One region of the Streptomyces sp. NPDC050560 genome, then DNA from elsewhere that is predicted to be linked to it. Evidence: riboswitches for the same ligand, from Rfam matches in the RefSeq annotation. Region 1 holds a riboswitch; each other region holds the start of a gene.
The links. A riboswitch is a leader RNA that binds a small molecule or an ion and turns the genes downstream of it on or off. The one in region 1 is predicted to bind cyclic di-AMP.
Positions count from the first base shown of each region.

Region 2: another riboswitch for cyclic di-AMP. It lies ahead of ACIBIW_RS17015 (M23 family metallopeptidase); the one in region 1 lies ahead of ACIBIW_RS26640 (peptidoglycan DD-metalloendopeptidase family protein).
Region 3: another riboswitch for cyclic di-AMP. It lies ahead of ACIBIW_RS03245 (NlpC/P60 family protein); the one in region 1 lies ahead of ACIBIW_RS26640 (peptidoglycan DD-metalloendopeptidase family protein).

Region 1 is NZ_JBITGT010000012.1:99,641-109,863, reverse strand. Features, by position in the region: gene ACIBIW_RS26670 (ATP-binding protein) at 1-28, opposite strand, end outside; gene ACIBIW_RS26665 (class I SAM-dependent methyltransferase) at 426-1,286, shown strand; gene ACIBIW_RS26660 (MBL fold metallo-hydrolase) at 1,375-2,592, opposite strand; gene ACIBIW_RS26655 (carboxymuconolactone decarboxylase family protein) at 2,998-3,552, shown strand; gene ACIBIW_RS26650 (TetR/AcrR family transcriptional regulator) at 3,575-4,201, shown strand; gene ACIBIW_RS26645 (SGNH/GDSL hydrolase family protein) at 4,228-5,034, opposite strand; gene ACIBIW_RS26640 (peptidoglycan DD-metalloendopeptidase family protein) at 5,162-5,911, opposite strand; cyclic di-AMP (ydaO/yuaA leader) riboswitch at 5,915-6,065, opposite strand; gene ACIBIW_RS26635 (tyrosine-protein phosphatase) at 6,482-7,273, shown strand; gene ACIBIW_RS26630 (DUF6126 family protein) at 7,295-7,528, opposite strand; gene ACIBIW_RS26625 (helix-turn-helix domain-containing protein) at 7,525-8,175, opposite strand; gene ACIBIW_RS26620 (aspartate aminotransferase family protein) at 8,251-9,684, opposite strand; gene dxs (1-deoxy-D-xylulose-5-phosphate synthase) at 9,681-10,223, opposite strand, start outside.
Region 2 is NZ_JBITGT010000007.1:17,684-27,906, reverse strand. Features, by position in the region: gene ACIBIW_RS17035 (alginate lyase family protein) at 1-959, shown strand, start outside; gene ACIBIW_RS17030 (GNAT family N-acetyltransferase) at 1,058-1,624, shown strand; tRNA gene ACIBIW_RS17025 (tRNA-Met) at 1,697-1,770, shown strand; gene ACIBIW_RS17020 (PP2C family protein-serine/threonine phosphatase) at 1,935-3,152, shown strand; cyclic di-AMP (ydaO/yuaA leader) riboswitch at 3,419-3,560, shown strand; gene ACIBIW_RS17015 (M23 family metallopeptidase) at 3,572-4,726, shown strand; gene cutA (divalent-cation tolerance protein CutA) at 4,993-5,316, shown strand; gene ACIBIW_RS17005 (aldo/keto reductase) at 5,421-6,365, shown strand; gene ACIBIW_RS17000 (PrsW family intramembrane metalloprotease) at 6,276-7,400, opposite strand; gene trmB (tRNA (guanosine(46)-N7)-methyltransferase TrmB) at 7,494-8,213, opposite strand; gene lhgO (L-2-hydroxyglutarate oxidase) at 8,454-9,701, opposite strand; gene ACIBIW_RS16985 (MFS transporter) at 9,812-10,223, opposite strand, start outside.
Region 3 is NZ_JBITGT010000001.1:760,561-770,783, forward strand. Features, by position in the region: gene ACIBIW_RS03220 (DUF5691 domain-containing protein) at 1-1,414, shown strand, start outside; gene ACIBIW_RS03225 (cobalamin B12-binding domain-containing protein) at 1,515-1,931, opposite strand; gene ACIBIW_RS03230 (esterase/lipase family protein) at 2,274-3,254, shown strand; gene ACIBIW_RS03235 (M23 family metallopeptidase) at 3,599-5,401, shown strand; gene pcrA (DNA helicase PcrA) at 5,469-7,985, opposite strand; cyclic di-AMP (ydaO/yuaA leader) riboswitch at 8,216-8,407, shown strand; gene ACIBIW_RS03245 (NlpC/P60 family protein) at 8,413-9,555, shown strand; gene ACIBIW_RS03250 (GNAT family N-acetyltransferase) at 9,634-10,223, shown strand, end outside.

The DNA.
Region 1 (10,223 bases):
CTGGGGAGGGTGCGCGGAGCTGGGGCATGGGTGTCCTTAACACGGGTCGTTCCTGCGGCGACTCACGGTAGTCGGATGGGTGTGTGCGGTGAGGCGGAGTCGGCGCACGCCACTCGCGGGGGCGAAGTGTCGAATGTATGTTCGTTATAGGGTGGCGCCGCCGGGACGTGCGGCCCCGCGGCCGGTGAACCGCCTCGCGGCGGCGGCACGCCCGGGATGGCCGGTTCACGCTCCAGCCAATCCGGTACGGGGCCGTCTACTGTCGGCTCTGGTCGCCGAGGCGGGGGCACGTCGGCACGCGGCGCCATCCAGACCAGCCGTCGTCCGTGAAGGAGACACGACATGGCCACCGAAGGGATCACCACGGTCCTCCCCCCGCCCCGCCGAGGCGAGGCCGCAGGTCACCGAGGGAACGGGGGCGGGCTGTGAGCGGCAGCGACACCCGGGTGGGCCCGGACGACACGGCGGTACGGGTGGCCCTCTGGCGGGCCCTGCACGTCCTGGTGGACGCGCCGCCGCATGTGCTCCACGACAAGGTCGGGCTCAGCATCGCGGACCCGGACCCCGGCTGGCGCGAGCGCGGCGACATGCATCCGGACGGCACCCGCGCCTTCCGGGCGGGCATCGTCGCACGGGCCCGTTTCGTCGAGGACCTGGCGGTGGAACGGGCCGCGCACGGCCTCACGCAGTACGTGCTGCTGGGCGCGGGGCTCGACACCTTCGCGCAGCGCAGGCCGGAAGCGGCGGCGGGGCTGCGGGTGTTCGAGGTCGACCGCCCCGGGCCGCAGGAGTGGAAGCGGCGGCGGCTCGACGAACTCGGCCTCGGCGTCCCCGGGTGGCTGCGGCTCGTGCCGGTGGACTTCGAGACCGACGGGGCGTGGTGGGAGCGGCTGACGGCCTCGGGGTTCGACCCCGGGATGCCCGCCGTGGTGGCGTCCACCGGCGTGAGCATGTATCTGACCAGGGAGGCCAACGCGGCCACGCTGCGTCAGCTCACCGCGCTCGCGCCGGGGTCCACGGTGGCCATGACGTTCCAGGAGCCGCTGGAGATGCTCGACCCCGGGATGCGGGTCGCGCGGCAGGCCGCGGAGCGCGGCGCCGCTGCGGCCGGCACCCCCTTCATCAGCTTCTTCACGCCCGAGGAGATCGTGGCGCTCGCCCTGGACGCCGGGTTCGGCGAGGCCCGCCATGTGTCGACGGATCTCCTGAACGAACGGTACTTCGCCGGACGGGCCGACGGGCTACGTACACCCAAGGGCGAGGAGATGCTGCTCGCCACCGTCTGACCCGGCCCTGTCCCGACTACCAGGAGGGGCGGCGCGGGCGGCGCGTACCGTGCATGTCCGCGCGCGTCCGCGCCCGCCGGGGCCCGGGTCAGCCGATGGGCTGGGCCTCGCGGGGGCCGCTGCCCGAGCCGTCGTGCCCCGCGGGCGGCTCGGGGCGCCCGGGGCCCTGCCCTGGCTCGGGCCAGCCGCCGGCGGGCGGGAGCGCCGCCTCGCGCCACCAGGGGGCGGTCGGCAGCCGGTCCCCGGTGGGCTCGAAGGGCTCGCCCGGGCGCGGCAGCGCGGGGGTGGCGCCCGCGGCCCTGGCCGCGGCGAGGGTGCCCTCGCCCGGCTCCGCCCAGGGGTGCGGCGCCAGGTTGAAGGTGCCCCAGTGGATCGGGAGCAGCACGCCCGCGGCGGCCCTGCCGCCCTGGAGGTCGCGGTGCGCGCGTACGCCCTCCTCGGGGGTCATATGGATGTCGGGCCAGTGCTCGCTGTACGCACCGATCTGGATCATGGTGGCGTCGAACGGGCCGTGCTCGGCGCCGATGGCCTCGAAACCGCGGAAGTAGCCGGTGTCGCCGCTGTGGTAGACGCGGTGCTCGGGGCCCCGCACCGCCCAGGACGCCCAGAGCGCGTGCTGTCGGCTGCGCAGGCCGCGGCCGCAGAAGTGGCGGGCCGGGGTGGCGGTCAGGGTGAGCCCCCCGGCCTCGGTGGACTCGCCCCAGTCCAGCTCCCGCAGCCGGCCCGGCGGCACGCCCCAGCGCTCCAGGTGCGCGCCGACGCCGAGGGGCACCGCGAAGAGGGTGTCACGGTGGGCGAGCGCCCTGATGGTGGGCAGGTCGAGGTGGTCGTAGTGGTCGTGGGAGATCACCACCGCGTCGACCGGGCCGAGCGAGGCGAGCGGCAGCGGCACCGGGTGCAGCCGCTTGGGGCCCACGAAGCCGAACGGGGAGCAGCGCTCGCCCCACACCGGGTCGAAGAGCACCCGGGCGCCGTCGATCTCGGCGAGGACGCTCGAATGGCCCATCCAGGTGAGCCTGAGGCCGCTGGCGGGGGGCCCGGCCAGCTCGGCGGCGGTGGAGTCGTGCACGGGGATCACGCCGCGGGGGGCACGGCGAATCCTGTTCTCCTTGCGGAAGTACGTCCTCGCCATGGCGAGAGGGGTGCCGGTAGGACTGGTGCGCGCCCCCTGCGGGTTCTGGAACGAGCCGTCCGCGAAATTCGGCGAGCGGTGGATACGCGCCAGCCGGTCGCCCGCCGGGTCCGCGCCGAAGGCGAGCGGCCGCAGCGAGCGCAGTCCGGAGTGCGGGGGTCGGGTACCGGGCACAACGCCTCCTGGGGGTAGAGCCATCTCATTCCATTATGTGATGCGCCGGTGACACTGCCGTATCACCGTGGTGAGTGGGATGCCGCACGGGCCCCCGGGGGAAGGACGCCGGCCGCGGGCCCCGGGATGTCACATCCGCCGGGTCTCCTTCCGTCTCCTCCGTGACGCACCGTCCACGGCACCCGCCGGGACAGACCTTCGGAGGTGGCACCCATGCCCCGCATTTCTCCCACCCACCAGCCCGGTACTTCCCCCACCCACCAACCCGGTACTTCCCCCACCCACCAGCCCGGTACTTCCCCCACCCACCAGCCCGGTACTTCCCCCACCCACCAGCCCGGTACTTCCCCCACCCACCAGCCCCGTGTTTCCCTCACCCCGCCCCGCACGCCCTTCTTCCGCATCATGGAGTGGTACTCACGGCGCGCGTACGGCAAGGTCCTCGACCCCGGGAAGGCGATGGCGCACAGCCCGCGCGCGCTCTGGACGTATCTGCGCTTCGAGCAGTCCGTGGCCAGGTGGCGGCGGGTCGACAAGGGGCTCGCGCACCTCGCGGAGCTGGTGGCCGCGGGGGCGGTCGGCTGCTCCTGGTGCATGGACTTCGGCTACTGGGAGAGCCACCGCGGCGGCATGGACCCGCGCAAGCTGCGGGACGTGCCGGTGTGGCGGGACAGCGACGCGTACACGGACCTGGAGCGCGACGTGATGGCGTACGCGGAGGCCATGACGGCCACCCCGCCGACCGTGGACGACGCGCTGTCCGGCAGGCTGCGCGCGGCGCTCGGCGAACCGGCGCTCGTGGAGCTGACGATGCTGGTCGCGGTGGAGAACCTGCGCTCGCGCGTGAACTCGTCGCTCGGCCTGACGAGCCAGGGCTTCAAGGACTCCTGCGACCTCGCCGACCACGCCGCCGCCGGGGGCGCCCGGGCGGCAGAAGACGGACGGGGCGGGTCCGCGTGAGAGCCCTTAGGGTGACCCTGTGGTGAGGAATGTGCGGCTGAGTGTGGCGGAGCGGCGGGAGGAGCTGCTGCGCGCCACCGTGGAGCAGATCGAGGAGCGCGGGGTCGCCGCGGTGCGGATCGGCGACGTGGCGACCGCGCTCGGGGTCAGCAACGCCCTGGTGCTGTACCACTTCTCCAGCAAGGAGAAGCTGGTCGCGGCGGCCTTCTCGCACGCGGCGGAGTGCGATATGGCGACGCTACGCGCGATGACGTCCCGGCGTACCAGCGCGGTGCGCAGGCTGCGCGCCTCGGTGCGCTGGTACGCGCCGTCCGGCGCCCCCAAGGGATGGCGGCTGTGGATCGAGGCGTGGGCGGTGGCGCTGCGCGAACCTGCGCTGCGCGAGGTGGCCCGCGACCTGGACCTGCGCTGGAAGGCCGCGCTCACCGGGTTGATCGAGGAGGGCGTCGCCGCGGGCGAGTTCCGCTGTGCGGACCCGGTGGCGGCGGCGCAGCGGCTGACCGCGCTGCTCGACGGCCTCGCGGTGCAGGTCACCTCGTACGACGGGGCGCTGCCGCGGGCGCGGGTGTACGCGTGGGTGGACGAGGCGCTGGCGAGGGAGCTGAGCCTGGACTGCGCCGCGCTGCGCGCGCCGTCCGCGGCGCGCTGAGCCGCGGCCCCGGGCTCACCCCGGGCTCAGCACGTGCCGGGCGCTTCGAGGGGTTCGAGTTCCGGGCGCTTGGCGTACGCCAGGTCTCCCGAGGAGCGGCCGCGCAGCCGCCGCCCGATCCAGGGGACGAGGTGCTCGCGGGCCCACTGGACGTCGTCGCGGCGCAGATCGAGCGGCGCCCGGTACGGGGCGGGCGGCCAGGGGCGGAAGGGGTCCGTGGGGACGTCGGCGCCGAGGAGGCGCCCGGCGAGCAGTGCCACCCTGGTGTGGCCCTCGGTGCCGAGGTGGAGGCGGTCCCCGGTCCAGGCGCGCCGGTCCTGGATGGTCTTCAGCGACCACAGGTCGAGGACGAGGCAGCCGTAGCGGTCGGCGATGCCGCGGACATGGCCGTTGTACGTCGCTATCTTGCCGCGCAGCCGCTGGAGCACCGGCACGCCCCGGGTGTCGAAACCGGTGGAGACCACGACGGTGCCGCCCGCCGAGGTGAGGGCGGCGACGGCGCGCTCGAAGCGGTCGGCGAGGTCGTCGGGGTCGGTACCTGGGCGGATGATGTCGTTGCCGCCGGCCGCGAAGGTGATCAGGTCGGGGGCGAGTTCGACGGCCCTGGGGACCTGGTCGCGGACGATCTGGTCGAGGAGCTTGCCGCGCACCGCGAGGTTGGCGTAGCGGAAGTCGCCCCCGGGGGCGCGGGCGGCGAGCATGACCGCGAGCCGGTCGGCCCAGCCGACGTAGCGGCCGTCGGGTCCTGGATCGCCCACGCCCTGCGTGAAGCTGTCGCCCACGGCGGCGTAGGAGGTGAACGGTTCTGGTGCCAAGGTCGTCTCTGCTGCCACGTCCGCCCATTTTGCTCCCGTCCGTCGGGCTGATGCCAGCGGGTCGGGGGCGGTACGGGGTGAGATGTGCCACCGCCGCCCCGCGGTGGGTGCCGGGGCGGCGGTGTGCGGGTGGGCCCGCGGCCGGTCAGAGGTCGACGCCGTGCGCCCTGAGGTAGGCGACGGGGTCGACGTCGGAGCCGTAGTCGGGTCCTGTGCGCACCTCGAAGTGCAGGTGCGGGCCCGTGACGTTGCCGGTGGCACCCGAGACGCCGAGCTGCGTGCCCTCGGTGACGGTCTGGCCCGCCGAGACGTTCAGCGAGGTCATGTGGGCGTACTGGGTGTACTTGCCGTCGGCGTGCTCGATCACGACCTGGTTGCCGTAGGCGCCGCCCCAGCCCGCGGTGACGACGGTGCCGTCGGCCAGGGCGTGGACGGGGGTGCCGGACGGCACCACGAAGTCCTGTCCGGTGTGGTGGCCGCTCGACCACATGCTGCCCGCCTGGCCCCAGGGGGTGCCGAGGGTGGCGCCCTTGACGGGGAGTGTGTAGCCGGTGCCCGTGGTCGCGGCGGCGGTGGTGGCGGAGGCCGTGGACGGCTTGGCCGCGCCGTCGAGGACGAGCTTGAGGCCGGGGTGGATCAGGCGCGGGTTGTCGCCTATGGCCTGGTGGTTGTCCTGGTAGAGCCGCTGCCAGCCGCCGGGGGTGTGCTGGGCCCTGGCGATGCTCGCCAGGGAGTCGCCCCGCTCGACGGTGTAGGTGTGGGTGGCGTCGGCGGCGTGGGCGTTCGCGGCGCCGACGAGCGGCAGTGCGAGCGCGGCGCCTCCGGTGCCTGCGACGGCGATGCCGCGGGCGAGTCGCCCGGGCCTGGGACGGCGGTGCTTACCCTTCGCGGGCATGGGGTTTCCTCTCCGGCGCCTGCGGGGTGAGCTGTCGGGTTCGGACTGGAGCTGCCCGGCCGCTGGTGCGGCTTCACCCCCAGCCGTCCGGGGGTCCGGAGCGGCGTACTGCCTGTGGGTCCCCCGCTCCTGCCGTCACGGGTGTCTTCGGGTTCCTCCGGGCGGCGGCAGGACTGGGCGTCCGCCGGGAGTCGGGGTGACGCTAGGCCGGGCGCCGCCGCCGCGACAAGCGAGGAGCGGGTTCCCGCAGGAGGGCCACGGGGCCGCCGGGGTGGGCGGGAGGCGCGCGGCGGGGGCAACTGGGCGCGTGGGACGGGCACTTGTGGGTGCCGGGTCGGTGCCGGTATGACCGCTATGATCCTGCTCACGTCGGCCGGTCCGAGGGGGTGCTTTTCGCGGCGAGTTGGTCCACAGGCCGCATTGCGGCCATAGCGGGTGTGCCGGTGCGTAAGCCGCGGAGGGTGGCATGGTGGGCGGGTGCGCGGTGGTGCGTGGGAGGCGGCGTGCGCCGTAGGGTCGCGGTGGCGGCGCCCGGGCGCCGGGTGGTGAGCGGTGAGAGGGAGGTCGTCCGTGTCGCAGCAGGACGCGTCGTGGGAGCGTGAGCTGGCCGGGGTGCGCAACTTCCGGGACGTGGGCGGGCTGCCCGCCGCGGACGGCAGGCGGCTGCGGTACGGGCTGCTGTTCCGCAGCGGCCATCTGGCCGGTGCCACCACCGACGACGTGGCGTACCTGTCGTCGCTCGGGCTGCACACCGTCTACGACTTCCGCAACGAGGCCGACCGCACCCTCGACGGCCTCGACGTGGAGCTGCCCGGTGTGCGGAACGTGAACATACCGCTCAACGACCCCGCCGACGGCGCCGAGTTCTGGCGGATGGTGCGCAGGGGCGACCTGGACGAGCTGCGCGAGACGCTCTCCGGCGACCTGGGCGGGCGGCGGATGCTGGCGTCGTACCGCACCATCGTGACGGAGCGCACCGCCGAGCACGGCCGGATACTGCGCGAGGTGGCGACGGAGAGCGTGCCGGTGCTGCTGCACTGCGCCGCGGGCAAGGACCGGGCGGGGGTGTCGGTCGCGGTGATCCTGCTGGCCCTCGGGGTGGAGCGGGAGGCGATCGAGGAGGACTACCTGCGCTCCAACGCCCTCCACCGCCGCTACCGGCTGGGCCGCCCCGGCTCGCCCTACTCGCCGGAGGTACGGGCCCTGCTCACCCCGCTGTTCGAGGCGCGGGCCGAGTACCTGGCCGCCGCGTTCGAGACGATCGACGCCACCTGGGGCGGCACCGAGGCGTATCTGTCCGACGGGCTCGGCCTCACGCCCGCGCTGCGGGAGCGGCTGCGGGCCGGGCTGCTCGACGGCTGAGCCGGCCCGGCCGGGAGTGTGTCACTGGTTGTGGGCGCCGAGGACGAACAGCAGGTAGAGGAAGCCGGCGAAGAAGTGGGCGCCGACGACGTAGATGAGGACGCGCACCCACAGGGCGGCGGGCATCTTCTCCTCCACCACGACCTTCCGCCTGGGCTCGGGCGGCGTACCGTCCTGGGGCGCGGCGGCGGGCGCCGCGGGGTCCCCGGCGGGGGTGGGGGTGTCGGACGGGCGGGGTTCCACGGGTGAGGTCATCGGATGTCTCCCGGGTAGTGGCCCGTGGCCGTGGCGCCGAGGCACAGCACGGCGGCCGGGCTCTGGAGCAGGGTGTGGACGAAGAGGAGTTCCACGCCGTCGTGGTCGGCGGCGGCGATGCGGTGCGGGGTGAGCGAGTCGAAGTGGGCGCTGTCGCCGGGCGGCAGGGTGTGGACGTCCTCGCCGAGGCGCAGCCGCAGCCGCCCGTGCAGCACGTAGAGCCACTCCTCGCCGGGGTGCACCCGCACCAGGTCGCCCTGGGTGCCGTACGGCACCCGGACCCGCAGGGCCTGCATGCCGCGTCCCGTGGCGCCTGCCTGCCAGTAGGTCCAGCCGCCCGCGCGGGTGGGCTCGACGGCGGGGGCGCGGGTCACGGCGTGCTGGTCCACCGGGGTCTCCCCCAGCAGGCCCGAGACGGTCGTACCGTAGACACGGGCGAGGGTGAGCAGCATCGGCAGCGAGGGCTGGCGGTTGCCGGTCTCCAGCCGGGAGAGGTGCGCGGGTGAGAGCCCGGCGGCGCGGGCGGCCGCCTCCAGGGTCAGCCCGGCGCGGCGCCTGAGGTCGCGCAGTTGGGGCGCGACGGCGGGCAGCTCGGCGGGCGGTGCGGCCTCGGGGGCCGCTGCGGGGTCCTGGTGGTCACTGCTCACACCATCGATTCAGCCAGAGCAACGCCTCTCGGGCAAATTTCTTGCCCGAGAGGCAAAAGCCCATGGTGCCCGGGGTCAGCGGTTGGCGATGGCCTGCTTGACCAGGGTCTTTCCGAAGTCCCACATCAGTCCGCTGTCGTGCGCGTCGTCCATGACGGCGGTGAAGGCGGCGACGAAGCGGTCCACGTCGGCCTCGTCCACGACCAGCGGCGGGATCAGCTTGATCACTTCGAGGTGGTCGCCGGAGACCTGGGTGAGGATGCGGTGCTTCTGGAGCAGCGGCACGACCACCATCTGCGCGAAGAGCCCCTTGCGCGCGGTCTGGAGCATGGTCCAGCGGCTGCGCAGCTTCAGCGAGGACGGCCTGCCGAACTCGATGCCGATCATCAGGCCGCGGCCGCGCACGTCGCTCAGCAGCTCGTAGCGGTCGACGAGGGCGCTGAGCCGGGACTTCAGCAGGTCGCCCGTGGTCCTGGCGTTCTCGACGATCCCCTCGTCCGCCATCGCGGAGAGCACCGCGAGCCCCGCGGCCATGGCCTGGGCGTTGGCGCCGAAGCTCGCCGAGTGCACGAGGACGCGGTCCATCGACGAGTAGACCTTCTTGAAGATCCAGTCCTTGCCCAGGGTGGCGCTGACCGGGACGTAGCCGCCGGAGAGCGACTTGGCGACGCACACGAGGTCCGGCTCGACGCCTGCCTCGTGCTGGTAGGCGTAGAAGTCGCCGGTGCGGCCGAGCCCGGTCTGCACCTCGTCGGCGATGAGGAGCGCCTTGTGCTTGCGCAGCAGCTCCTGGGCGGCGAGCAGATAGCCGGGGGGCGTCTCGTGGACGCCCTTGCCCTGGATGGGCTCGACGATGAGGGCCGCCACGTCGCCCTTCTTCAGCTCCTTGGCGAGCGCGTCGAGGTCGCCGAGCGGCACCGGGGTGTCGGGCAGCAGCGGCGCGAACCCGTCCTTGAAGCCGGTCTCGCCGTTGACAGAGAGGGAGCCGGTGGTGAGCCCGTGGAAGGCGTGGGTGCAGTAGAGGACGCGCTTTCGCCCCGTGGCGTAGCGGGCGAACTTCAGCGCGGTCTCGACAGCCTCGGTGCCGCTGTTGCCGAAGAACACCCGGTCGAGGTGGGGGGTGTACGACAGCAGCTTCTCGGCGAGCAGGCCCGGCAGCGGCTGGCAGTCGAAGCGGGTCAGGTCGGCGAGGGAGGCGTCGAGGACGTCGTGCAGCGCCTTGCGGACGACCGGGTGGTGCCTGCCGAGGCCCATGACGCCGAACCCGGCGAGCATGTCGAGGTAGTCGTTGCCCTCCGCGTCCCAGAAGTGGGCGCCCTCGGCGCGCTCGTAGACCTTGTCGAAGCCGATGGTGTGGAGCATGCGCGGCAGTTGGTGGTTGAGGTGCTTGGTGTGCAGCTCGTAGCGTTCGCCGCCGCGCTCGGCCAGCAGCCTGGCCAGGTCGAAGCCCTTGCCGTCGGCGGCGGGCGCGGGCCCGCCGTCCGGGCCGGTCCTGGGTGGGGTGCTCATGCGTCGTTCTCCTTGGCTGCCAGTGCGCCGCCGATGCGTCCGGCGATCTCTACGGGGGTGAGCCCGATGTCGGCGAGTACCTCGCCGCGCTTGGCGTGCGGCAGGAACTGGTCCGGGATGCCGAACCGGCGTACCGGCACGTCCACTTCCGCCTCGCCGAGCGCGAGGGCCACCGCCGCCCCCACACCCGAGGCACGGCTGTTGTCCTCAACGACGGCCACCATACGGTGGCGCTCGGCGAGGGTGACGAGCGCGGGGTCGACCGGCTTGACCCAGCGGGGGTCGACGACGGTGCAGCCGTAGCCGCGGGCTTCTAGCAGCTCGGCGGCCTGGAGGCAGACGGGCGCCATGACGCCGACGGCGACCAGCAGCACCTGGGGTTTCTCCGCGCGGTGCAGGACGTCCACGCCGCCCTCGCGGTCGACGGCGGGGATGGCGAGGCCCACGGACTCCTTGGGGAAGCGCAGCAGGGTCGGCGCGTCGTCGACGGCGACGGCCTCGCGCAGTTGGGCGCGTAGCTGGTCGGCGTCGCGCGGGGC
Region 2 (10,223 bases), on a different contig from region 1:
ACCGCGCGAACCCCTTCACCACCGTGCAGTGCCCCCCGGACACCAGGCCGGGGCACGGCTGTGTCGAGGAGCGCGAGGACGCCGTGGCCGCGTACACCCAGGCGCTCCTGTGGTACATCACGCGCGAGAAGGCGCACGCCGCCAAGGCCGAGGAGATCATGGACGCCTGGTCGGCGCGGGTGCGCAGGCACACCGACGGCAACGCGGGCCTCCAGGCCGCCTGGTCGGGCTCCACCTGGGCGCGCGCGGCCGAGATCGTGCGGCACACCGGGGCCGGCTGGCCCCGCGCGCGCGTCGACCGCTTCGCCGCCATGCTCCGTACCGCCTACCAGCCCGAGGTCACCAAGCCGGTGCCGGACTACAACGGCAACTGGGACCTCGCCATGACCGACGCGGCCGTCGGGATCGCTGTCTTCCTCGACGACCACGACGCGTTCGACCGCGCACTCGACCGCTTCCGCGCGCGCGTGCCCGCGTACTTCTACCTCTCCTCGGACGGGAAGCTCCCCAAGACGGTGCCCGGCAGCTCCTCGCGCACCCCCGACGAGATCAGGAAGTACTGGTTCGGCCAGGACACCTTCACCGACGGCCTCGCACAGGAGTCCTGCCGCAACTTCATGCACGTCGGCTACTCGCTCGCCGCCACGGGACACATCGCCGAGACCGCCTGGCACCAGGGCGTCGACCTCTACTCCGGCGTCAAGGACAGGCTCGCCGCCGCCCTGGAGTTCCACGCCCGCTACCAGCTCGGCGCGAAGGCGCCCGCCCGGCTGTGCGGCGGCAAGGTGGAGCGCACCATGGGCCCGGACGTCGAGGTCCCGCTGAACCATCTCAAGAACCGGGCCGGGGTCTCGCTGCCCGAGACGGAGAAGCTGGCCGCGAAGACCCGCCCCGAGGGCACCGACGACCTCTTCGTCGCCTGGGAGACCCTCACCCACGACGACAACCCCGGGGCGTGACACCCCGCCGCCACCCACGGGCCCGCCTCCGCCGCGGCCCACCGCAACCCGTCGAAATCCGGTGGACACGGCCCCGGCGCCGCACGACCATGCGCCCTGTGACAGACGAACGAGACGCCGGCCCGCCGCGGCCCGCGAGCCCCCGGCGGATCAGCTTCGCCGAGGTGTCGGGTGCGGCGATGACCGCCCTGCTCGACGGGGACCTCGCCACCGCGAGCGCCGCCGCGGGGGCCGCCCTGACCCCGTACTTCCTCACCGCCAGGGCCCGCGGGCTCTGGCGGTACCGGCTCGGCCAGATGGCCGCCGACCCCGGGCGGGCCCGGTGGATGGCGCGGCAGGCGGTGGTCGGGGACGGCGGGCTCGTCGTCGGGCACGCCGGGTTCCACGGGCCGCCGGACGCGCGGGGCATGGTGGAGATCGGCTACTCGGTCGACCCCGCGTTCCGCCGCAGGGGATACGCCCGCGCCGCCCTGGTCGAGCTGCTGCGCAGGGCCGCGGCCGAGCCCTCGGTCACCGTGGTGCGCGCCACTATCAGCCCCGACAACACCGCCTCGCTCGCGACGATCGCCGGGTTCGGGTTCGTCGAGGTCGGAGAGCAGTGGGACGACGAGGACGGCCTGGAGACCGTCTTCGAGGTCCCGGCGAACGCCGCACCGACCGCCTGAGGGCCCGCGGCCGCCCCCGGACGCGGGCGTGGCGCCGGGGCCTCCCGGGATGCCGTAGACTGGTCTCACCGACGCGGGGTGGAGCAGCTCGGTAGCTCGCTGGGCTCATAACCCAGAGGTCGCAGGTTCAAATCCTGTCCCCGCTACTGAACGGCCGAGGGCCGGGGCGCACGCCCCGGCCCTTCGCCGTTTCCCCTCATCCCGGTCCACGCCCGGGGCGGCCCCCGGAAGGCCCCCGCCGACTCGCGTCCGTACGCCACCGGCAGCAGGCTGGACGGGTGCGGTGAGACGCGGCGGCAGGAGACGACCCGTGGGGCAGGCAGGACCCGGTGGCGGCGAGGAACCCTCCGACGCCCCGCGCGACGGGCACGGCGGGGCCGTCGATGAGCGCCCCGCGGAGACCGACACGGCGACCACCCGCACCACCCGCACCACCCTCTCCACCCGGCAGATCACCGCCCTGCGGATCTTCGTCAGGGCCGTGCCGACCGTCTGCATCGTCGCCGGGGTCTTCTACGACCTGCTGCTGCCTCCGCGCTTCAGCGCCCTGCCGATGTTCGCCGCCGCCATGCTCATCGCGGCCCCGTTCTACTCCTTCACCGGCACCGCCCTCACCGCACTCGTCACCGTGCTCGGCGTCCTGTCGCTGCACCTCAAGGACGACAACGTCGGCAAGGTCGACGGCGTCACCGACCTCATCACCTGCGCGGTCATCGCCATGTTCGCGCTCATCACCAACGGCGTCGTCCGGCACGGCCAGGAACTCCTCGCCTCCGCGCGCGGCATCGCCGAGGCGGTCCAGCTCGCCCTGCTGCCCTCGCCCGCGCACAGCATCGGCGGCCTCGACGTCGCCGCCCACTACGAGGCGGCCCAGGCCGACGCCCTCATCGGCGGCGACCTCTACGCGGTCCAGGACACCCCGCACGGCGTGCGCCTCATCGTCGGGGACGTACGCGGCAAGGGCACGGGGGCGGTCGGCGCCGTGTCCATCGTCATCGGCGCCTTCCGGGAGGCCGCCGAGCACGAGAGCACCCTGGAGGCGGTGGCGCAGCGCCTCGACCGCGCGCTCGCGCGCGAGGCCGTCAGACGGGGGCGCGGCATGGAGTACTCGGAGGGCTTCGCCACCGCCGTCATCGCGGAGATCCCCTACGGGCACGACGTCGTACGCGTCGTCAACCGCGGCCACCCGCTGCCGCTGCTGCTCGAACCCGACGGCCGGCTCAGCGAGATCTCCGGCGCCCCCGCCGCCCTCCCGCTCGGCATGGACCTCGGCGCCTGGCCCGACCACGCCCAGGAGAACGAGTTCCACCGCGGGGCGATGCTGCTGCTGTTCACCGACGGCCTCACCGAGGCCCGCGACCGGCACGGCGTCTTCTACGACCCCGTCCAGCGCCTCAGGGGCCGCGTCTTCCAGGGCCCCCAGGCGCTCCTGGCCACCCTCACCACCGAGGTCAGACGCCACACGGGCCAGCGCACCACCGACGACATGGCACTCCTCGCGATACGCCGCCCCTGGCGCGGCCCGTGACCGGCGGCTCCCGGAAGTGACGGCGGGTGACCGGCCGAGCGCCGTGCGCAGCGCGACTGACGGCCTGTCAGGGCCGGTTTAACCGCCGGGGCGTGCAATGGATTGGCAAACCCGGCCCCGACTCGCCCGATTCCGTCCCCTGGCACCCGATTTGGCCTCAGGGTGTTCCCCTAATGAAGACCCGGAACGGCTTGGAATCCGGGCGGGGCTTCTATTAACGTTCGATAACGCAGCGCGGTCGTCCCAGCCGTCACCAGAGACGGCTCCGTGCGCAAGCGCCGAATCCCGCAAGGGAACCGGGGAACCACCAATTGGGGTGAATCGGGCGTCCTTCCGTGAAGGGGCCCGTAGGAGACCTTCCTGCTCCGAACCCGTCAGCTAACCCGGTAGGCGAGAAGGAAGGAAAGGAGCGCGCCTCCGTGGCGTCCAATCGGCCTGCTCCCGAAGGCTCGTACGCACCCAGAGACCTCTTCGGCGGTAACGGACACGACGGTGTCCACGAAGGTACTGACACCGTTGTCAGCTCCCTGGACGGTGACTTCGGCGAATTCGCCGACTTCGGCCCGGCGTCCGCGCCCCGTACGGTGCCCGGCCCCGGCGGCGACGAAGGACCCTGGGAGGAGTGGAATCCCACCGAGGAGACGCTGCGCTCCAACCGGGGCAGACACCGCGTCATCAAGCAGCGCGGCGGCCTCGCCCGCAGCTCCACGGTCCTCGGCGTCGGCGTCATCGCCGCCGTCGGCGCGGGCGGCATCGCCAGCGCGCAGGGCGGCAAGCCCCCCGTACACATCTCCGTACCCGACCTCTCCGCGGTCAAGGACGCGCTCCCCGCGGCCAAGTCCCTCCCCGGAGTCGGCTCGCTCCTCAGCGACGGCGACAAGTCCGGCGGCCAGGAGCAGGCGGCGCCCCTCTCCGGCATCGGCGTCAGCCGCGCCGACGTCCGCCAGGGCGCGACGAGCGCGGGCGAGGCGCTGCGCGAGCGCATACTCAAGCAGGCCCAGGAGCAGGAGGACCAGGCCAGGGCCGCCGCCGACGCGGCGGAGCGCGCCGCGGTCAAGAAGGCGTCGGAGGCGGCGGCGAAGAAGGCCGAGTCCGAGGCCGCCGCCGAGAAGGACAAGGCAGAGAAGGCCGCCAAGAAGAAGGCGGAGGAGGAGCGGCTGGCCAAACTGGCCAAGCAGTTCACCCTCCCCGTCGCCTCCTACACCATCACCTCGCGCTTCGGCGACGGCGGCTCCATGTGGTCCTCCGGCTACCACACGGGACTCGACTTCGCGGCCCCCACCGGCACGCCCCTCAAGGCCGTCCACTCGGCCACCGTCAAGGAGGCCGGCTGGTCCGGCTCCTACGGCTACCGCACGGTGCTGGAACTCGACGACGGCACCGAGCTGTGGTTCTGCCACCAGTCCTCGATCTCGGTGAGCGTCGGCCAGAAGGTCACCACCGGCCAGGTCATCGGGCGGGTCGGCGCCACGGGGAACGTGACGGGCCCCCACCTCCACCTGGAGGTCCACCCGGGCGGCGGCTCGGCGGTGGACCCCGCCCCGTGGCTCCTCGCCCACGGTCTGAAGCCGTAGTACGCGCCTGACGGCGGACCCACCGGGCCCGCCCCCGCACGACGGGCCCGCGCGCGGGCACCCCGGGCACACCGCAGGGCCACGCCCCACCGCGGACCACCCGGACCCGCCCCGCGCCGCGCCGCCCGCGTGCGCCCCCGAACACCGGCAGCTCTGGCGACACCCCCCCGACGCCAGAGCTGCCGGGCTGTCCTCCACGGCACCGACAGGGCCCCGTGGCCGACCGCCGGGATACCGTCCCCGCAGACGCCACCGAGGGAGGCCACGTGCCCGCTTACCTGACCGTGCTCACGACCACCGACACCGCCGAGAAGGCCGGACACCTGGCGACCACCGCGGTGGCCGCACGGGTCGCCGCCTGCGCCCAGATCGACGGGCCGGTCACCAGCGTCTACCGCTGGGAGGGTGCCGTACACACCGACCAGGAGTGGCGCGTCCTCTACAAGACGACCGAGGACCGCTACCCCGCACTCGAAGCCCACATCCGCGCCACCCACGACTATGAGACCCCGGAGATCATCGCCACCCCCGTCACCCACGGCGGCGCCGACTACCTGGCGTGGGTGAGCGCGGAGACGGTGGGGGAGTGAGGGGGGCGGCACGGGAGTGAGGGGCGGCGCGCGGGGAGCCGCGCCCTCGTCCCGGGAGCGCGGCGCGGGGAATATCCGGGTGCCGCGCGGGGTTGCGGCTCCTTATGTCTCCTCTTCGCAAGCTGGGTTCATCGGGGCTCGAAGTCCACCCGCTCTGCCTGGGCGGCAACGTCTTCGGCTGGACCGCGGACCGGGCCACCTCCTTCGCCGTCCTCGACGCCTACACCGAGGCCGGCGGCAATTTCGTCGACACCGCCGACGTCTACACCGCCTGGATCGAGGGCAACTCGGGCGGTGAGTCCGAGACCGTCATCGGCGAGTGGCTTGCCGCCCGCGGCAACCGCTCCGACGTGGTCGTCGCCACCAAGGCGGGCTCCCACCCCGACTACAAGGGCCTCGCCCCCGACACCATCAGGGGCGCGGTCGACGCGTCGCTGCGCCGCCTCGGCACCGACCACATCGACCTCTACTACACGCACCGCGACGACGAGTCGGTGCCGGTCGAGTCCATCGTCAGCACCCTGGACGAGCTGGTCAGGGCCGGGAAGGTACGAGCGGTCGCCGCCTCCAACATCAGCCCGGAGCGGCTGCGGGCGTCCCTGGACTTCGCCGGGCGCGAGGGCCTCACCCCGTACACGGTGCTCCAGCCGCAGTACAACCTGGTGGCACGCGACAGCTACGAGGGCCCGCTGCTCGACGTGGCGCGGGACGCGGGCCTCGCCGTCGCCCCCTACTTCGCCCTCGCCGCCGGCTTCCTTACAGGCAAATACCGTCCCGGCGTCACCGTCGACAGCCGGCGCTCGGGGAGCGCGGCCAAGCTGCTGGAGACCGAGCGCGGCATCCGGGTGCTCGACGCCCTCGACGCGGTCGCGAAGGCCCATGGCGCCGAGCCCGCCTCGGTGGCGCTCGCCTGGCTGCTGACCCGCCCCACCGTCACGGCGCCGATCGCCAGCGCCAGGTCACTCGCCCAACTGCCGCCGCTGCTCGCGGGCGTGGAAATGACCCTCACCGCCGACGAGACCGCCGCCCTCGACACGGCCTCCGCGTAGGGCTCCGCCGGTGCCGCCGGTACGGGTGCCGGTGCCTGTTTCTGCGCCGGTGGTGCTTGTGCCGGTGCCGGTGCCCGTGCCTGTGTCCGTGCCGGCGGGTGGTGGCTGCGCGTGCCGCTCGTCGTGCGGTGTCCATGTCCTTGCCACGCAGCGCCGCCGCAGCCACAGGCAGCAGCCCGCGGTCCCCAGGAACACCGGCACCATCGCGGCCCCGTACACCAGCGGGAAGCCGCCGAGCCGGGGCGAGCCGTTCCACAGCGCGTGCAGACCCACCGCCGCGAGCAGTCCCGCGGGCGCGAGCAGCCGGGCGGCGCGCACCCGCCCGCGCGCACGGCGCGCGGCGGGGCGCGCCGCCGCACCGAGGCCGAGCGCGGTGACGACCGTGAACAGCGGGTGCGCGAAGAGCCCCATGCCGATCCTGACGAGGAACGTGGCCAGGGTCAGGGAGTGCAGCCACCGCTCCCCGGTGAGCCGGTCGTTGCCGAACGCGTCGCCGAGGTAGAGCACGTTCTCCGTGAACGCGAACCCGGTGGCGGTCACCCCCGCCACCACCGCGCCGCCGAGCACACCGCCGAGTGCGCGGCGGCGGAAGACCAGCAGCAGCACCAGCGCGCCCGCCTTGGCGCACTCCTCGACCACCGGGGCCACCAGCGCCGTACCGACGACGCCCGACGAGCCGACGGCGGCGACGGCGCGCGCGGCGAAGGAGTTGGCCGCCATCGCGATCAGCGCCGCCGCGCAGCCGCCCCACGCCAGCGCGAACATCAGCAGCCGCCACGGGGGCCGCGCCGGTCCTCCGAGCCTGCCGAAGACCGCGACGAGCGGCCCCACCGGCAGCGCGGCGAGCCCGAGTCCGACGAGGAAGCCCCCGGTGCCGGTGCGCTGTCTGACCATGCCGAGGACGAGCAGCCCGCACAGCGCGAGCACCCCCGCCACCACCCCGAGCCGCACGGCGCGGCCCCGGCCGCGGGGCCGGGGCGCGCGGATGCCCGCGTAACGCGGCGAACGCGCCGGCACGGACGGACTTGCTGCCACACCCTCGACCCTAGCCACCACCCCCGGCCACCGCGACGGTGCCTCCCGTGCCGCCGGATGGCCGTAACGCGTCTAACGGTGCGGAACTTTGCGTCACGCGGTGCGGTGGAAGAGCAGGTCGCGGACCGTGTGGCCCTTGGCGATGCCCTGGCGTTCGAAGCGGGTGACGGGGCGGAAGGCGGGGCGGGGGGCGTAGCCGCCTTCCGGGCGGGTGTTGGTGAAGTCCGGGTGCGCGTCCAGCACGTCGAGCATGTGCTCGGCGTACGGCTCCCAGTCGGTGGCGCAGTGCAGCAGGGCGCCCGGTTTCATCCGGGGCGCGAGCAGGGTGAGGAACCCGGGCTGCACCAGCCGGCGCTTCTGGTGGCGGGTCTTGGGCCAGGGGTCGGGGAAGAAGATCCGCACCCCGTCGAGGCAGCGCTCGGGCAGCATGTCGCGCAGCAGGATGTGGGCGTCCCCGTTGGCGATACGGATGTTGGTCAGCCCGTCCCGCTCCGCGAGATGCAGCAGATGGCCCTGGCCCGGGGTGTGCACGTCGACGGCGAGGATGCCGGTGCCGGGGTCCGCGGCGGCCATCCGCGCGGTCGTCTCGCCCATCCCGAAGCCGATCTCCAGGACCACGGGGCGCCCCTCGAAGAGCGCGTCGGGGTCGAGCGGTGAGCCGTCGATATCGACGCCCCAGCGCGGCCAGAGCCGCCGCAGCGCCTGGGCCTGGCCCGAGGTGATACGGCTCCTGCGGGTCTGGAAGCTGCGGATGGGGCGGTGCGGGCCACCTGGCGAGGTGGCGGGGGAAGGGCCGGTGCCCTGGGGGAACATGCGCTTCCGCTCGGGCGTGGTCATGACCTTCGTGCTCTCGGGACGGGGGGCGGGTGTACTCACCCCGATTCTACGGAGCCGGTACGACATCCCCTCGTGCCCCGCGCCGCGGCCCCGGAGCGGACCCCCCTCCGGCCCGCCGCCGCGCCCGCGAGGCCCCGGTCCCGGAGCCTCCGCCCCCGCAGCCCCCGCGCGCCGCCGCCCCCGCGAAGCCCCGTGGCGGGTCCGGCCGTCAGGCCGTCAGCCCTCGGCGAGTGCCCGCAGCGCCCTGCGGGCGATCTCGCGGCCGATCGGGAGGGACGCCGTCGCCGCGGGGGAGGGCGCGTTGAGGACGTGGACGGTGCGCGCGGACTCGCGGATCAGGAAGTCGTCGACCAGGGTGCCGTCCCGCAGCACCGCCTGGGCGCGCACCCCGGCGGGCGCGGGCCGTAGGTCGGCGGCGGTCACCGCGGGCAGCAGCCGCCGCACCGCGCGTGCGAACTCCTGCCGGGACAGCGAGCGCCGTATCTCCCCGGCGCCGTAGCGCCAGTGGCGGCGGGCGAGGTGCCAGGAGCCCGGCCAGGCGAGGGTCCCGGCGAGGTCGCGGGCGTTCAGCGTGGCGCGGCGGTAGCCCTCGCGGGCGAGCGCGGGGACCGCGTTGGGGCCGACGTGCACACCGCCGTCGACGCCGCGCGTGAGGTGGACGCCGAGGAACGGGAACGCCGGGTCCGGCACCGGGTAGACCAGGCCGCGTACCAGGTCGGGGCGGGCCAGCTCGTAGTACTCGCCGCGGAAGGGGACGATGCGTACCGCCGGGTCGTCGCCGGCGAGCCGGGCGATCTCGTCGCAGTGCAGCCCCGCGCAGTTGACCAGGACCCGGCCGCGTATCACCTCGCCGCGCTCCGTGCGGGCGGCGACGCCGCGCGCGGGGCGGCGGTCCATGCGCGTGACCCGGGCGCCGTAGCGGATCTCGGCGCCAGAGGCGGCGGCGAGGCGGCGGGCGACCTCGCGGTAGTCGGCGATGCCCGTGGTGCCGACGTGGATCGCGGCGAGCCCCCTGACCTCGGGCTCGTACTCGGCGATCTGCGCGGGGCCGAGTTCGCGGACGGGGATGCCGTGCTGCCTGCCGCGCTGGACCAGGGCGTGCAGTCTGGGCAGCTCGGCGTGCTCGGTGGCGACGATCAGCTTGCCGGTGAGGGCGTGCGGGATGCCGTACTCGGCGCAGAACTTGCGCATCTCGGCGGCGCCCTCGACCGCGTAGCGCGCCTTGAGCGAGCCGGGCCGGTAGTAGATGCCGCTGTGGATGACGCCGCTGTTGCGCCCGGTCTGGTGGCGCGCGGGGCCCGGCTCCTTCTCCAGCACGGTGACACGGGTGCCCGGCGCGGCGCGGCTGAGGGCGTACGCCGTCGACAGGCCGATGATGCCGCCGCCGACCACCAGCACGTCGCAGTCCGCCCGGTGCGCACCGCGGGCACCGGCGGCGGCCGTGCGCGTGCGGCCCGTGGTCACCGCCGTGGGCGTCGTCCCTTCCACATGCGCCACCTTCCGCTCGGCCACCCGCCTACCGATAGTGCACTGCGCCACTGACACAGCGCGTAAACGTGGCGGGCGGGGAAAGGTCAGGCGGGTGACATCAGGAGGGGGCGCGCGCGCTCGCGCAGCTCCACCACCCGGGGTTCGTCGCCGTACGGCTCCAGGCGGTGCAGCAGGTCGCGTACGTACTCCGTGGTGCGCGCGGACGATATCCGCCCGGCCACCTCGACCGCCCGCACGCCCTGCTCGCAGGCGGCGTCCAGGTTGCCCGACTCCAGCTCGGCGACGGCGGACACGATCAGCCTGAGGCCGTGCGAGCGCACGTACTCCTCGGTGGGTTTGGACAGTGCCTGCTCGGTGAAGCGGCGCACCTGCCGTGGCGCCTTCAGGTCCCGGTAGCACTCGGCGGCGTCGGCGGCGAAGCGGTCGTACGAGTAGAAGCCGAGCCAGGCCGGGTCGTTGTCGCCGTCCCGCGACCGTTCGAGCCAGCCCTCGGCG
Region 3 (10,223 bases), on a different contig from region 1:
GCTGCCGCCCGCAGCGGCCGACCGGCTGGCGACGCTGCTCGCCGACCGCCAGGCCACGAGCGGCAGGCGGGGTACGACGCCGGATCTGAAGGAGCTGCTTCCGCAGTGGCTCGCGGCGGCCAACGCCGGTGGCTTCGCCGCGCCGCCCGAGCTGGTGCCCGCGCTGCTCGACGCCGCGCGCGGGCGCACCGATCTGCGGCCCCAGGTGCTGGCGTTCACGGGCGCGCGCGCCCGCTGGCTCGCCGGGCTCAATCCCGACTGGAAGTTCGCGCTGCGCGCCGCCGGGTCCCCCGCGGGGGACGGCGCGCCCGTGCCGCGGGAGCGCGCGGTGCTGCTGTGGGACGAGGGGCTGTTCGCGGAGCGGGTGGCGCTGCTGTCCGCGCTGCGGTCCCAGGACCGCGCGCTGGCGCGGGAGTTGCTGGCGGGGACATGGGCGAAGGAGCGGGCGGAGGACCGGCTGATGTTCCTGGACTCGCTGCGCTTCGGCCTCGAAGCGGACGACGAGCCGTTCCTCGAACGGGCACTGGCCGACCGCAGCCGCAACGTACGCGCGGTGGCGGCGGAGCTGCTTTCCGCGCTGCCCGGCTCGGCGCTTGCCGCGCGGATGGCCGAGCGCGCCTTCGCGTGCGTGTCGCTCGACGAGACCAGGCAGGCGCTCGTGGTCGAGCCCCCGCGCGGGTGTGACGCGGCGATGGAGCGCGACGGGGTGGTGCAGAAGCCGCCGTCGGGGCGTGGCGAGCGTGCCTGGTGGTTCGGGCAGGTGGTGGAGGCGACGCCGCTTCGGGTGTGGGGCGAGCGGTTCGGCGGCAGGACGCCGTCGGATCTTGTGGGTCTCGCGGTCGACGACGGCGCGGTCGACTGGGCGCACGAGTTGCACGGCGCGTGGTGCAGGGCCGCGGTGCGCCAGCGGGACGCCGAGTGGTCACGGGCGCTGCTCGACGAGCCCGCGGCGCTCGGCACGGACCCCGAGCCGCCGGTGGTGTCGCTGGCCGAGCGGTCGAAGCTGCTGGCGGCGCTGCCCGCGCGGGCGCGCGCCGAGTGGGTGGCGGGCTTCATCGCCGCGCACGGCCTGTCCGAGGCGTTCCAACTGCTCGGCGGGTGCGCGGTGCCGTGGGCGGAACCGCTCGGCGGGGTCGTCGTGGACGCGCTGAACATCGCGCGTGACTCGGGCAGTTACCCCTGGAGCTTCAGCGGGGTGATGGGCCTGGCCGAGCGGTGCCTCGACCCGTCGCAGGCGCCGCGCCTCGAAGCGCTCACGGCGGTGCCCGAGGACGGCGAGGACTCCTCGCCGGGCGCGGGTGCCTACTGGGCCGAGGCGTTCCAGCGGCTGGCGAGCACGCTGCGGCTGCGGGCGGCGATGCACGCGGAACTGGCCGCGCCCGGCGGGGCGGAGGGGGGCGCGGGCACGGGGTGAGCACCCGCGCGGGGCGCGGAAGCGGCGGCGCGAGGCGCGGAGGCGGCGGCGCGCGGGGGCGGCGCCGGGCCCGCGGCAGGGGTCCGGTGCACGCGGGTGGTCAGGCCCCGGCGGGCTGGCGCACGTTGGCGCGCACCCACTCCACGATGGAGGCGGTGGTGGCGCCGGGGGTGAAGATCTCCGCGACGCCCTTCTCCTTGAGCGGGGGGATGTCGGCCTCGGGGATGATGCCGCCGCCGAAGACCTTGATGTCGGCGGCGTCACGCTCTTCGAGAAGCTCGATCACGCGGGCGAAGAGGGTGTTGTGCGCGCCGGAGAGTATCGAGAGGCCGATCGCGTCGGCGTCCTCCTGGATCGCGGTGTCGACGACCTGCTCGGGCGTCTGGTGCAGGCCGGTGTAGATGACCTCCATACCGGCGTCGCGCAGCGCGCGTGCGATGACCTTGGCCCCCCGGTCGTGGCCGTCGAGTCCCGGCTTGGCGACCACCACGCGGAGCGGACCGGCTGCCACATCCATGAATGCCTCCCTCGTACCGGCCGGTACCGAGCAGTACCGCGTACCCACCCTGTCCGGTGCGCCCGGCCGCTGCCGGGCACGGCGATCCTCACCCGCGCCGCCGGGCGCGAGTGAACGAACGTTATCGCCAGCATCCCGCACCCCGCAGTTTTACGCCTCGGACAGAGGGGGAAATCACAGAAGGGAACAGACAAGTGCAGCGCGGGCGTGCGGGACGACGCGGGGACCACCGCCGGGCGCACGCGCAGCCGTGGACGGCCCTCCCGACCGGGGCGGCGGCCCGCGGTCCATGAAGGCGCCAGGGGACAGAGCGGTCCTCCGTGCGCCGACGGGAGGTCGACCATGGAGACCACCAGGATTCTTCCGTTCCTGCCGCCGCTTCCGGCGCTCTCCTCCCTCGCCCCTCCGGGCGGCCCCCTCTCGCTCCTGCCGCGTCTCCCGCTGTCCCTCGTCGCCAGGCTGCCCCGGCCGCCGCTGCCCGCGTGGCCCGTACTGCCGCTGCCGCGGCTCGCGCCCGCCGCCCCCGCGCTCCCGGTGGACCTGCTGAAGTCGGCGGCGCTCGAACTGGCAATCCTGACCGGGCACCTGCTCCTCTACCCCTCGGGCATCCTCCAGGAGCGCAGGCCGCGCACCGCCGCGCCGTCCGGCACGAGCGCGTTCGTCCGCAGCGGCGGCCCCCCAGTGGTGCTGCTGCACGGCTTCATCGACAACCGCTCGGTGTTCGTGCTGCTGCGGCATCTGCTCGCCGAGCACGGCAGGCGGCACGTGGAGTCGTTCAACCACTCCCCCGTGACCGGCGACGTCCGCTGGGCGGCGCTGCGCCTCGCGGACCGTATCGAGGAGATCAGGGCGCGCACCGGCAGCCCCGAGGTGGACATCGTGGGCCACAGCCTGGGCGGTCTCATCGCGCGCTACTACGTCCAGCGCCTCGGCGGCGACGACCGGGTGCGCACGCTGGTCACGCTGGGCACCCCGCACTCGGGGACCAGGGCGGTGCCCGCGCTGACGGCGCTGCCGATCGTGCGCCAGATGCGGCCAGGCTCCGATCTGCTGGACGAGTTGGGCGAGCCTGCGCCGGGCTGCCGTACCCGCTTCGTGAGCTTCTGGAGCACCCTCGACGAGATCATGGACCCGCCGGAATCGGCCGCCCTCGACCATCCGGACCTTCTGACGCACAACGTACGTGTCACCGGAATCGGTCATCTCGCGCTTCCCGTCCATCCCACGGTCACCGCGCGGGTACGGCAGGTGCTCGACGAGGGCGGGGTGTCCGACGCGGCCGGAGGCCCCGGTTCCGCCACCGGCGGCCTGACCGTGGCGTAAGCCCCCCGAGCGACACCAGCGGGCGCTGCCGTTGCGCCGTTCGGGTGAACCGGAGGGGGCCTTCGGCGGCCCGCAAGCGCGGTCGAGCAGAGTGCGGCGAAGAAGAGGAGACGCGCCCCGGATTCGAACGGTTGTCGAACGAAAGATCAAGGCCGCGCAAGTGATCCGCCGAAAGGCGGCTGAATGCCCGGTTCTCGCGGCCCGGAAACCCGGCGAAGATTGTCGCGCCCTCATACCGGCGGGTACAGTCGCCGCACTGCTCTGCCTCTGGGGGGCGGTGACGTCGACGGCTCCGCCGCCGACCTGGCTCCCCAGCCCCTGCTGTCGAGGCGAAAGAGAAGTTGGTGGAAGACCGTCACCCGCCGGGGACCGCGTATCCCCCGGCACCGGCTCCGAACGCCGACTACGCGCCTTATGGGTCGTATGACCCGCAGAGCGCTCAGTACGGCGACTACGCCGGGTATGACGGTAACGGCACCAACGCCTATGGCCATACGGATTATTCCGGCTACCAGGCATACGACGCCGCCTCCGCGGGCTATCAGGGCGCCACCGCGACCGCCACGGCGACCGGCTCCTTCGAGGCCGACCCCCTCTTCGGCGACATGCCGGGCGAGGCCGCGCCGGGCGCCGCCTGGGGCACCGACGGCGCGGGCACCGCGTACGACCCGTACGCCGCACCGGGGCCCGACGCCTCCTACGGCGGCCAGGACCTGACGGGCGCCTGGGGCATCCCGGGACAGACGGGCCACGGCGACTCGGGCCAGTGGGACTCCACCGCGTGGAACGCGTCGGCCACCTACGCCGACGGCCAACTCCCCTACGGCGACTACGGCGACCAGTCCTACGACGGCTACGGCGCCCCCGCGCAGCACCCCTACGCGGCGGGCCCCGAGGCGGGCGCGTACGAGACGCAGGTCTTCGAGACGAGCGCCTACGAGGCCCAGGCGGCGACGCAGGTATTCGACGGGCAGACGTTCACCACGAGCACCTTCGGGACGGTGGACCCGCAGGCGCCCTACGGCGCGGCGGCCACCCAGACCTGGGCCGCGGCGCCCGCGACGGCGGAGGAGTTCGCCGCCGCGGCCACCCAGACCTTCCAGCACGCCTTCGCCCAGCCGACCGCCGCCGACCCCGACGGCGCGCGGTCCCACGGCGGCGCCGGGGACGCGGAGTACGGTGACGGGCTGCGGGACACCGGCGAACTGCCCCCGCTCGACGGCACGGACGCCACGGCGGGCCACGACGGGTACGACCCCGCGGACCCCGACGCCTACGACCCCGCGGACCTCGACGCGTACGAGTCCCCCGACGCGTACGACGCCCACGACCCGGCTGACGAGGGTGAGCGGCTGTCACCCGTGGGCGCTCCGGCGGGCGGCCGGGCCGCGGCCCGGCAGGCGCCGCGTTCGCGAGCACGGCGCAAGGGGCCCGCGAAGCGTTCGGCGCTGCTGACCGTGGCGGTGCCCTCCGCGTGTGTGATGGGTGTCGCGGGCATCGCCGCCGCCTCCGTGGACGGGCTCGGCGGCGACGCCAAGGAGACCACGGCGACCGCGCCCGACCCGGGTTCTGTGCGGCCCGCAGCGGCCAACAACAAGCTCGACACCCAGCTCGAACACCTCTCGGCCGACGCGGGCGACTTCGCCGACCGGGCGAGCCGCACCCAGGAGCGCATGGACCTGGCGGCCAAGAAGGAGGCGGAGAAGAAGAAGGAGCAGGAGGAGGAGGCGCGCAAGGAGCGGCTGCGCCCCAAGTTCGTGCTGCCGGTCAAGCAGCACGGCCTCAGCGCCTACTTCGGGCAGGCGGGCGTCAACTGGATGTCGGTGCACACCGGCATCGACTTCCCCGTGCAGTACGGCACGGCGGTGTTCTCCGCGATCGACGGGACCGTGCGCACGCAGTACAACTCGGCCTACGGCAACATGGCGATCGTCACCGCCAAGGACGGCACCGAGACCTGGTACTGCCATCTGTCGGGGTACTCGGTGCCCAGCGGCACCGTCGTCCAGGCGGGCGACCAGATCGCGCTGTCCGGCAGCTCCGGCAACTCCACGGGCCCGCACATGCACTTCGAGGTGCGCCCGGGCGGCGGCGCCGCCGTCGACCCGCTGCCGTGGCTGCGCAGCCACGGCCTCGACCCCACCTGACCCGGCCAGGGCACACCGCCTGCCGCCCGCGGGCACGGGCGGCGAACGGGCCACCGGCGACCGGCGACTACAGCTTCTCGACCGGTGCGTACCGCAGCAGCAGCCGCTTCGGCTTGGGGTCGCCGAAGTCGATGGTCGCTTCCGCGTTGCCCCCCGTGCCCTTCACTCCGACGACCGTGCCGAGGCCGAACTGGTCGTGGGTGACGCGGTCGCCCACCGCCAGCGAGATGGCGGGCTTCTCGGTCGCCCTGCGGGTCGCGAAGCCCGGCACGCCGGAGCCGCGCGAGCGGGACGACGACAGGGCGGCGGCGACCGAACCCGCGGTGGCCGTCGGCTGGGCGGCCCCGGTGCGCTTCCAGTCCACGTGCTCGCCGGGGATCTCCTCCAGGAAGCGCGACGGGGGGTTGTACGAGGGCTGGCCCCACGCGCTGCGCAGGGTGGACCTGGTCACGTACAGCCGCTCGCGGGCGCGGGTGATGCCCACGTAGGCGAGCCGGCGCTCCTCCTCAAGCTCCTTGGCCTGGCCGAGGGCGCGCATGTGCGGGAAGACGCCGTCCTCCATGCCGGTCAGGAACACCACGGGGAACTCCAGGCCCTTGGCGGTGTGCAGCGTCATCAGCGTGATGACGCCCGCGCCCTCCTCGTCCTCGTCGGGGATCTGGTCGGAGTCGGCGACGAGGGCGACCTGTTCGAGGAAGTCGGCGAGGGTGCCCGCGTCCTCCTCGCCGCGCGCCTGCTCGAACTCCAGGGCGACGGCGGCGAGTTCCTGCAAGTTCTCGATACGGGTCTCGTCCTGGGGGTCGGTGGACGCCTGGAGTTCGGCGAGGTAGCCGGTCTGTTCGAGGACGGCTTCGAGGACCGTGGCGGGGCCGGCGCCGGACTCGACGACCGTGCGCAGGCCCTCCATGAGGGTGTTGAAGCGCTTGACCGCGTTCGCGGAGCGCGCCGCCATGCCGTACGCCTCGTCGACGCGGCGCAGGGCGGCGGGGAACGTGATCTTCTCGCGCTGCGCGAGGGCGTCGATCATGGCCTCGGCGCGGTCTCCGATGCCGCGCTTGGGCACGTTGAGGATGCGGCGCAGCGGCACCGAGTCCTCCGCGTTGGCGAGGACGCGCAGATAGGCGAGGACGTCCCTGACCTCGCGCCGCTCGTAGAAGCGGACGCCGCCGACGACCTTGTACGGCAGCCCGACCCGGATGAAGATCTCTTCGAAGACACGGGACTGCGCGTTGGTCCGGTAGAAGACGGCGACGTCGCCCGCCTTCGCGTCCCCGGCGTCGGTGAGCCTGTCGATCTCGTCGGCGACGAACTGGGCCTCGTCGTGCTCGGTGTCGGCGACGTAGCCGGTGATGCGCGCGCCCGCGCCCGCGTTGGTCCACAGGTTCTTGGGGCGGCGGCTCTCGTTGCGCTCGATGACCGCGTTGGCGGCGGTGAGGATCGTCTGCGTGGAGCGGTAGTTCTGTTCGAGGAGGATCGTCGTCGCGTTCGGGTAGTCCTCCTCGAACTGGAGGATGTTGCGGATGGTGGCGCCGCGGAAGGCGTAGATCGACTGGTCGGCGTCGCCCACCACGCACAGCTCGGCGGGCGGCACCGCGTCGTCGTCCGTCGCAGGGCTCGCCGCGGGGTCCTCCTGCGCGTCGGGCGCGGGCGGGGTGCCGACCAGCTCGCGGACGAGGGCGTACTGCGCGTGGTTGGTGTCCTGGTACTCGTCGACGAGGACGTGCCGGAAGCGGCGGCGGTAGTGCTCGGCGACGTCGGGGAAGGCGCGCAGCAGGTGGACCGTCGTCATGATGAGGTCGTCGAAGTCGAGGGCGTTGGCCTCGCGCAGCCGCGACTGGTAGAGCGCGTACGCCTGCGCGAGGGTCCGCTCGAAGCTGCCGCCCGTGTCGGACCCCTGGGCGGCGCCCCCGGCCGCCTGCGCGGCGAAGTCCTCCTCGTCGATCAGCTCGTTCTTCAAGTTGGAGATCTTGGCGCTGAACGCCTTGGGCGGGTAGCGCTTGGGGTCCAGCTCCAGGTCGTGGCAGACGAGGGCCATCAGCCGCTTGGAGTCGGCCGCGTCGTAGATCGAGAAGGAGGAGGTGAAGCCGAGCCGCTTCGACTCGCGGCGCAGTATGCGCACGCACGCGCTGTGGAACGTCATGACCCACATCGCGGCGGCGCGCGGCCCGACGAGCTGCTCGACGCGCTCCCTCATCTCGCCCGCGGCCTTGTTGGTGAAGGTGATCGCGAGGATCTGCCCGGGGTGGACGGAGCGGGCCGCGAGGAGGTGGGCGATGCGATGGGTGAGCACCCGGGTCTTGCCGGAGCCCGCGCCCGCGACGATGAGCAGCGGGGAGCCGCTGTGCGTGACGGCGGCGCGCTGCGGGTCGTTCAGCCCCGCGAGGAGGGCGTCCGGGTCCGCCGCGGGGCGTCTGGCGCCGTCGCGGTAGTACGCGGCCCCGGGCGGGGGCGCGTCGAACTTCCCGCCGAACAGGTCCGCCGGGATGTCCTCCGGGGGCCCGTCCTCGGGCGGCGGGGGCTCCTCGCCCGCGGCCGCGGCGGGCTTGAGGTGCGCCAGGAAGCTGTCGTCGAAGAGGCTGCTCATCGTCCCCGAGTCTAGGCGCCCCCACTGACATCCGGGGCGGCCCCCGGACAGCCCGTACCGGCAACCGGAACGGGCCCAAGACGCGAGCACACCGCGACGCACCGCTCACACAGTGCGAACATCACAAAAATGTATCGGGCAAATGGAACACCAACCTTCACAGCGCTCACACGAGTTGGCTACCGTGCCCGGCGGGCGACCCGTACCCCCACCGGCGATCACGCCGGGACGGGTGGCCCCCGCCGAGTCGTGTGCCGTCCCCCGTGGGCGGCCTGAGCCGGGGACCCATGGACCCCGGGGTGAATCGGCCCGTGGGACGGCCGCACGCGCGCGTGCGGCGAGCCCAGGGGCCGTAGGGCAGCCTTCCGGACCACCCGCCCGAACCCGACAGCTAACCCGGTAGGCGGCCCACGGAAGGAGTCGCCCCTTGGCGTCGCACCGCAAGCCGCGGACCCCCGTCCGCACCGCGCCCGCGATTGGCATCACCACCGCCGCGCTCACCTCCGTGGCGCTCCTGTCGGGCAGCGCGCAGGCCGCCCCCGCGAAGCCGAAGCCCACGCTCGAAGAGGTGCAGAAGCAGGTCGACGACCTGTACCGGCAGGCGGGCACGGCCACCCAGAAGTACAACGCCGCCAAGGAGGACGCGGCGAAGCAACGCAAGCGCGTCGACAAGCTCCTCGACGACGTGGCGTCGCGCACCGAGAAGCTCAACGACGCCCGCCGCGCGCTGGGCTCCTTCGCCGCCGCGCAGTACCGCACCGGCGGCCTCGGGGACACCGCCACGCTGCTGCTCGCGGACAGCCCGCAGGCGTACTTCGACCAGGACCACCTGATGGACCGGCTCACCACCCGCCAGAAGGCCGCGGTCGACGACTACCAGAAGCAGCAGGCCGCCACCGCGAAGAAGCGCACCGAGGCGAGCGAGGGCCTGGTCGGCCTGACCGACTCGCAGACCGAGCTGAAGACCACCAAGGACACGGTCCAGAAGAAGCTGGGCAGCGCGCGCACACTGCTGTCCAAGCTCACGGCCGAGGAGAAGGCCAGGCTCGCCGCGATCGAGAAGAAGAAGCAGGAGGAGGCCGAGCGCAAGGCCGCCGAGCTGGCGAAGAAGCAGGCCGCGGAGGAGAAGAAGCGCAAGCAGGAGCAGGAGCAGGCGGCGGGGTCGGACGGCGGCTCGGGCCAGCCGGGCTCGGGCGGCTCGGGCAGCTCCACCGGGTACGCGGCCAAGGCGCAGAAGGCGCTCGACTTCGCCCGCGCGCAGATCGGCAAGCCGTACGTGTGGGGTGCGACGGGCCCGGACTCGTACGACTGCTCGGGGCTCACCCAGGCGGCGTGGAAGGCGGCGGGCATCTCCCTGCCGCGCACCACCTGGGACCAGGTCGAGGTCGGCACCACGGTGTCGGTCGACGACGCCCAGCCGGGCGACCTGGTGTTCTTCTACGACGACATCAGCCATGTCGGCATGTACATCGGCAACGGCCAGATGATCCACGCCCCGAAGCCGGGCGCGAGTGTCCGCGTCGAGTCGATCTACTACATGCCGATCCACAGCGTGGTGCGGCCGGCGTAGGGCGGTGGGACGGTCGGCACGCGCGCGTGGTGGCCGTCCCACGGTGTCCCACCGTCCCTGGGCCCGGGATCATGGAGCATGCTTTCGGACGACTGGCAACTCACGGATGACGTCGACGGCTTCCTGGCCCGGGCCGGGGACTTCCTGCGCTCGCGGCCTGCCCTGCACACCACGCCGCTGACCGACATCGAGAGAATCCGCACGCGCGGGGCGGGCGCGCCCGGTGCCGGGGCGGCCGCCTTCGGCCTGCTGGAGTCGGGGGGCGAGGTCCGCGCCGTCTTCTACCGGACCCCGCGCGGCCGTCTCGGCCTCACCGCACTCTCCGCCGGGCAGGTCGACACCCTCGCCACCGGCCTCGCCGCCCTCGGCCACTTCCCTTCCCAGGTCCTCGCGGACCACGGCACCGCCACCGCGTTCGCCCGGGCGTGGCGGCGGTGCACCGGTGCGGTGCCGGCCCTCTTCTCGCGTACGTGTCTCCACCGTCTCGGCACCCTCACGCCGCAGGACCCGCTTCCGGAGGGCCGGGGCCGCGGGGCGGGCGAGGAAGACCGTGAGCGCGTCGTGCGCTGGTGTCGCGCGTTCTGCGTCGAGGTCGGCGAGCAGCCCTCCCTCGACCTGATCGACGCCGGTTCCTGGGCCGACTCGCGCTTCGGCGACCGGCACTTCAC